DNA from 2 places in the Microbacterium sp. BH-3-3-3 genome. Region 2 is predicted to be linked to the other one. Evidence: predicted binding sites of a transcription regulator. Region 2 holds the regulator's gene; the other holds the start of a gene.

Region 1 (3,412 bases), 870 kb from region 2:
AGGGCAGCCAGAAGCTGCTGTTCTCGGCCACGCTCGACCGTGAGGTCGCCGCCCTCGTCGACGAGTTCCTCGTCGACCCGGCCGTGTACGAGGTCGCCGGTGAGGACCAGGACTCGGGCACCATCGAGCACCGCGTGCTCGTGATCGACCACCGCGACAAGGCCGAGATCCTCGGTTCGCTCGTCGACCGCCCGGGCAAGACCCTCGTCTTCGCCCGTACCCGCGCGTACGCCGAGACGCTCGCCGCGCAGTTCGACGACGCCGGTATCGCCGCGGTCGCGCTGCACGGTGACCTCAACCAGCAGAAGCGCACGCGAAACCTCGAGAAGCTCACCTCGGGTCGCGTCAACGTGCTCGTCGCCACCGACGTCGCCGCCCGCGGCATCCACGTCGACGACATCGACCTGGTGATCCAGGCCGACGCCCCCGACGAGTACAAGACGTACCTGCACCGTTCGGGCCGCACCGGCCGCGCCGGTCGCAGCGGCACCGTGGTGACGCTCATCACGCGGCAGCGTCAGCGCCGCATGACCGAGCTGCTCGACCGCGCCGAGATCCAGGCGCCCTTCGAGCCGGCGCAGCTCGGCGACGACCTGATCGAAGAGATCTCGGGCCGCCAGCTCGCGGACGTCACCTCGTAATCCGCCTCGATCGAGACCCCCGTCGCGTCCGCGGCGGGGGTCTCGTGCGTTCAGAAGAGCCGCGGCTCGCTGGCCGGAGCGACGCGGGGGCGAATGGATGCCGAGGGCCCGGTGCCACGGACCGGACCGAGGCTGCTCGTCGGCGTCGCGCGGGCGGCGAGGCCCGGCTGCGGTCGCCCGCGAGGGTGGTCGTCTTCGTCCCACCCGTCGAGTCGGTGCAGGCGCAGCAGGGGACGCATGCGTGCGCCGAGCCAGGTGCGGTAGGCCTTGGGCGCTTGGGCTGAGACGCCCGGGTAGAGACCGCGGTACGACGACACCAGGTGCGGTTGCTCGCGCCCCAGCCATTCGAGGAACCACTGCTTCGCGCCCGGACGCAGGTGCAGCGCGCCGTAGACGACGCGAGCCGCGCCGGCGGCGCGGATGCGCGCGAGGGCGTCGTCGAGTAGGGCGAGCGAGTCGGTCAGGTGCGGCAGGATCGGCATGAGGAAGACCGTGACGCGGAAGCCGGCGGCGGTGGCGGCGCGGACCGTGTCGAGGCGGGCGTCGGCGCTGGGGGTGCCCGGCTCGATCGCGTTCTGCAGGGCGTCGTCGAAGACGGCGATCGACATCGCCAACGAGACCTTCACCTGCGTGGCGGCGTCGGCGAGCAGGGGGAGGTCTCGGCGCAGGAGCGTGCCCTTGGTGAGGATCGAGAAGGGCGTGCCGTTGTCGGTGAGCGCACCGACGATGTCGGGCATGAGGCGGTATCGCCCCTCGGCGCGCTGGTAGGGGTCGGTGTTCGTGCCGAGCATGACGGGCTCGCGCGCCCACGATCCCCGACGCACCTCCGTGCGCAGCACGTCGGCGACATTGACCTTGACGACGATCTGGGAGTCGAAGTCGGCGCCGTAGTCGAGGTCGAGGTACTCGTGCGTCTTGCGGGCGAAGCAGTACGAGCACGCGTGCGTGCAGCCCCGGTACGGGTTCACGGTCCAGTCGAACGGCATGGCCGACATGCCGGGCACGCGATTCAGAGCGCTCTTGCACTGCACCTCGTGGAACGTCATTCCGGCGAACTCGGGGGTCGTCACCGATCGGACGAGACCGTCGATGCGCTCCATACCGGGAAGCGCCGACGGGTCGTCGACGCCCAGCTGCTGCCCCTGCCATCTCATGTCGAACATTCGAACACATGTTCTACTTTGCCGCAAGCGCAGCGGCGAACGACGAGCAGGACGAGCACGTGATCGACGGGACCCGTCGGAGCCGGAGCGTCGGCCTCTACGAGTCCGCCGCCCGCGCTCACCCGATGGTGATGATCCCGCCCCCCTCGCCCGAGTCGTAGGGCAGGTCGTAGGAGATGGTCGGCGCCTGCGGGTGGCTGACGGCGACGGTGATGTCGTACGGGGAGAAGTAACCGGTGGTGAACAGGACGTCCGACACCGCCAATCCTGTGGCGTCGGTTGTGCGGGTCTGCACGGTTGGTCCGACGTAGTCCCGCCAGCGTGCGGGGCCGCGAGTGATCATGAGGGTCACTATTTCTCCGGCTCCCGCGGAGGTGCCGTCCACCCGCAGGAGCCGCACGCCGACTCCGCTCTTGGTGATCTTGTTCGTCTGCCCGTCCTGGGGAGCCGCGGGCTGCGTCACCCAGACGAGCTTGCGCACCGACGACGTGATCGTGGCGGAGGCGGGGAACGTTTCCGCAGCCGAGCCGGACAGGGTTCCCGATGCGGTCGTCTCGCCGAGCTCGATGCCGGGAAGGGGGGCCGACCCATCGGCACCGGTCGTCACGAGGATACTTGTGGCGCCCCCGGGGGTGAACGTCATCCCGGCACTCAAAGAAACGGTCACCACGTCTCCGGAGGAAGGTGCGCCGTCTCTCGAGACGCGTACGACCACTCCCGAGAGCAGTCTCGACGAGTCGACGGTGTAGGTCGGCGCGTCGAACGACACAGTCGACGGGGTCACCACGACGACGCCCGACTCGTAGGGCAGGTCGTAAGAGATCGTCGGCGCGTACGGGTGGCTGACGGCGACGGTGATGTCGTACTCGGAGAAGAACCCGGTGGTGAACAGGACGTCCGACACCGCCAATCCCGTGGCGTCGGTGGTGCGGGTCTGCACGGTCGGTCCGACGTAGTCCTTCCACCTCGCGGGGCCGCGCGGGATCATGAAGGTCACGACTTCTCCGGCTCCCGCGGAGGTGTCGTCCACCCGCAGCAGTCGCACGCCCACTCCGCTCTTGGTGATCTTGTTCGACTGTCCGTCCTGGGGAGCTGCGGGCTGAGTCACCCAGACGAGCTTGCGCACCGACGACGTGACCGCGGCCGAGGCGGGGGTCACGCCCACCGACGTGGCGGACAGGGTTCCCGATGCCGTCGTCTCGGCGAGTTCGATGTCGGGCAGTTGGGCCGACCCGTCGGCACCGGTCGTCACGGGCAGGCTCGTCGTGCCCCCGGGGGTGAACGTCATTCCGGCGCTCAACGACACGGTGACCACGGCTCCGGCGAGGGGAGCACCGTCTTTCGTGACGCGCACGACCACCCCCGAGAGCAGCCTCGTGAAGTCGACCGTGTAGGTCGGCGCATCGAACGACGCCGTCGCCATCCCGGACGCGGCGGCGGCTGCCGGGGTGGCGACGGAGAGGGCGATCACGGGCACGGACCACGCCGCTCCCGTGACGAGGGTGCGGCGGGAGATCGGTGGGGGAGTCATGCGTCTCTTCTTCCGTCGTGGGACGTTCGAGGTCGGGGCAGGTGGCTTCAACGACGGCGGTGGTGCGCACCTGTCCG
Region 2 (3,412 bases):
CACCACCAGACGCGGGCGACCGGGCAGCAGCGACACGGCCGAGGGCTCGTCACGCGGAGCGAACTCCTGGTAAGCCTCGTCGACGATCACGATGCCGTCGGTCTCGGCGTACACGGCCTCGATCACATCGAGACGCAGCGGGGTACCCGTGGGGTTGTTCGGCGCGCAGAGGAAGACGATGTCGGGGCGGTGCTCACGCACCTGGGCCGCGGCGGCCTCGGCGCTCAGCGAGAAGTCGTGCGCGCGTTCCCCGGCGATCCATCGCGCGCCCGTCGCGCGGGTGAGGATCGGGTACATCGAGTAGGTGGGTGCGAAGCCCATGGCCGTCCGGCCCGGTCCACCGAAGGCCTGCAGGATGTGCTGGAGCACCTCGTTGGAGCCGTTGGCCGCCCAGATCTGCTCGCGCGTCAGGCCATGACCGAGGTATGCGGCGAAGCTCTCTCGGAGAGCGGTGAACTCGCGGTCGGGATACCGGTTGACGTCGCGCAAGGCCCGAGCCACGGCGTCGAGGATGTCATCGGCCACCTCGGGCGGAACCGGATGCGTGTTCTCATTCACGTTGAGAGCCACGGGCAGGGCGGCCTGCGGGGCTCCGTAGGGGGTCATCCCCCGCAGATCGTCGCGAAGAGGCAGGTCGTCGAGGCGTACGGTCACCCCACCCATCGTAGGCGGCGTGCCGAGGAGCGGCTCATCGCGCACCCGCGGAGGTCAGCCGGCCTGGATGTACTCGGTGGGGATCGCGATGCGCTGACCGGCCGCGAGCGAGCCGCCCTGGAGGGCGTTCAGACGCGTGATCTCGGCGACGACGTCGCGCGGATCGGCCGCGGGGGCGATGTCTTCGGCGATCGACCACAGGGTCTCGCCGCTCATGACCGTGATCTCCGTGAACGAACCGGCCGGTGCGCCGGCGTCGCCCGAGGCGAGTGCTGCTCCCCCACCGACGGCGGCGACGCCCAGGGCGACGGCGAGCGGGAGGGCGACGACGAAGGCGACGACACGGCGCCCGCGGGCGGTGATACGCAGGCGGGTCGTCGAGGCGGTGGAGGTGATGCTGCTCATGGTGTGCTCCTTGGTGGGGAGAGATTCGCACCCCGCCCTCGGCCGGGAGGGCGGTGTGCGAATCTGTATTCCGAATCTATCTTCGATACTGCGACGGTGTCAACACACCGGTTGTCGGAAACGAATCGAACGCGACACGCGTGCGGCTCCGTGTCATTCGTGTCGTCGACCGGATACGGTTTCGACACGGAGACCTCATCACCAACCTCCGACATTCGAATTTCCGCCGCCCTTCCCGCGGCGCGAGGGGAGCACAGATGACCGACGCGACGACCGCCGCAGGGCGCGAACGACCGCAGACGCGACGGCGCAAGAACCTCAGCGACAAGCAGCTCGCGATCCTCGAAGTCATCCAGCGATCGATCGCGCGGCACGGTTATCCGCCGAGCATGCGCGAGATCGGCGACGCCGTCGGCCTGAAGTCGCTGTCGAGCGTCACGCATCAGCTGAACCAGCTCGAGCTCAGCGGCTATCTGCGCCGCGACCCGGGTAAGACCCGCGCCATGGAGGTGCTGATCGACCTTCCCGGCACCGCCGCCGAGAACCCCGCCGACTCCGCCCCCGCCGTGGGCGACGCCGCCCTCGTGCCCCTGGTGGGCCGGATCGCGGCGGGCGTGCCCATCACCGCCGACCAGCACGTGGAGGAGATCTTCCCCCTCCCCCGCCAGCTCGTCGGCAAGGGCGAGTTATTCATGCTCAAGGTCTCGGGCGACTCGATGATCGATGCGGCGATCTGCGACGGCGACTGGGTGGTCGTGCGCTCGCAGGCGAATGCGGAGAACGGCGAGATCGTGGCCGCGATGCTCGACGGCGAGGCAACGGTGAAGACGTTCCGTCGCCGTGACGGCCACACCTGGCTGCTCCCCCGCAACAGCGCGTTCGAGCCCATCCTCGGCGACGAGGCCGTCGTGCTCGGGCGCATCGTGGCGGTGCTGCGCGCGGTGTGAACCGTGCGTCGCGGCGGCGGGCCACAATGGCGCCATGACCGTCGGCCCGCCCTCGACCGCATCGACCTCGACGAAACGCGTCGCGAAGCCGTCACCCGTGGTGCGCGTCACGGCATCCGTCGTGGTGCTGATCGTGGTGGCCCTGCTCACGCCGCTGGCCCTCGTCGCCTCGTGGGCGCGCGTGCAGCTCGTCGATGAGGACTCCTTCGTCGCCACTCTCGCGCCCCTCTCGTCCGACCCCGCCGTGCAAGACCTCGTCATCGCCGAGACGACGAGCGCCATCTCGGCGTCGGTCGACTTCTCGGCGATCGCGGGCGCGGGCGTCGACGGTCTCGTCGCCCTCGGCGTGCCGCAGGAAGCGGCGCGCGTCCTCGGCCTGGTGGCACAGCCGTCGGCCGACTCGCTGCGATCGATCACGCGGCAGGCGGTGACCGACGTGGTGCACTCCGATCGGTTCTCCGACGTCTGGTCGGGGGTCGTGCGCACCGCGCACCGCGCCTTCGTCTTCGGAGCCACCTCCGACGGTGGTGGCATCATCGTGCAGTCCCCGGACGGCCTGGGCGTGCAGATCGGCGGGGTGGTCTCGGCGATCGTCGCCGAGCTGGACCTGCAGGGATCGCCCGTGGCCGCGCTGGTCCCCCCGATCGACCGGGTCGTGGTCCTCGGCGACGGAACGACGCTGCAGGCCGTGCGGTCGGCGTACGCGGCCGCCACCACGGCGGGAGTGGCGGCACCCCTGCTCGTGGGCGTGCTCCTGGTCGGCGGGGTCGTCGTCGCTCCCCGTCGACGGCGCGCGCTGATCGGCGCCGGCATCGCGGTCGCCGTCGGCTCGGCCACGGTGCTCGTGGCGGTCGCCGTGGGCGCGGCGCAGGCGCACCGCACCGCCGTTCTGCGGGGCTTCGACGCCGCCGGGGTCGACGCCGTGGTGCGGCAGCTGTCGTCCGGTCTCGTGGGCACCGCGAGCACGGTTCTGGGCATCGGCCTCGTCGCGGGCATCGCGGGCGTCCTGCTCGTCCGGCGTGCCCGCCCCCGACGGATGTCGGAGCCCCGGCCTACGCTGGAGTGATGGCAGACACCCTCCCCTACGGTTCCTGGCCCTCCCCGATCACTCCCGAGTCGGTGGCGCAGTCCTCCCCCCGCATCGACGGCGCGCTGTTCGTCGGCGATGAGGTGTGGTGGGCGGAATCCGTGCCCGCCGAGGCGGGTCGCGTCGCGGTGAAGCGGCGCCGCACCGACGGTGCGGTCGAGGCGGTGCTGCCCGCACCCGCCAACGCCCGTTCCGCCGTTCACGAATACGGCGGCGGGGCTTGGACCGCCTCCGACGACGGGGAGCTGTTCTACGTCGAGAAGACCGACCAGCGCGTCTACGCCCTTCGCCCGGGCGGCGAGGCGCGCGCGCTGACGCC

Evidence for each region. Region 2 encodes LexA, which represses DNA repair genes until DNA is damaged. Its sites were predicted from a motif close to TCGAACANNTGTTCGA; they were not measured.
Region 1: a site for LexA is predicted at 1,805-1,820, ahead of BJP65_RS07360 (Rv2578c family radical SAM protein). Genes of this name have one in related genera too.

What each region holds. Positions count from the first base shown of each region.
Region 1 is NZ_CP017674.1:1,587,178-1,590,589, reverse strand. Features, by position in the region: gene BJP65_RS07365 (DEAD/DEAH box helicase) at 1-641, shown strand, start outside; gene BJP65_RS07360 (Rv2578c family radical SAM protein) at 692-1,795, opposite strand; gene BJP65_RS07355 (hypothetical protein) at 1,923-3,335, opposite strand.
Region 2 is NZ_CP017674.1:717,825-721,236, forward strand. Features, by position in the region: gene BJP65_RS03410 (histidinol-phosphate transaminase) at 1-663, opposite strand, end outside; gene BJP65_RS03415 (LysM peptidoglycan-binding domain-containing protein) at 709-1,059, opposite strand; gene lexA (transcriptional repressor LexA) at 1,317-2,006, shown strand; gene BJP65_RS03425 (hypothetical protein) at 2,041-3,072, shown strand; gene BJP65_RS03430 (prolyl oligopeptidase family serine peptidase) at 3,072-3,412, shown strand, end outside.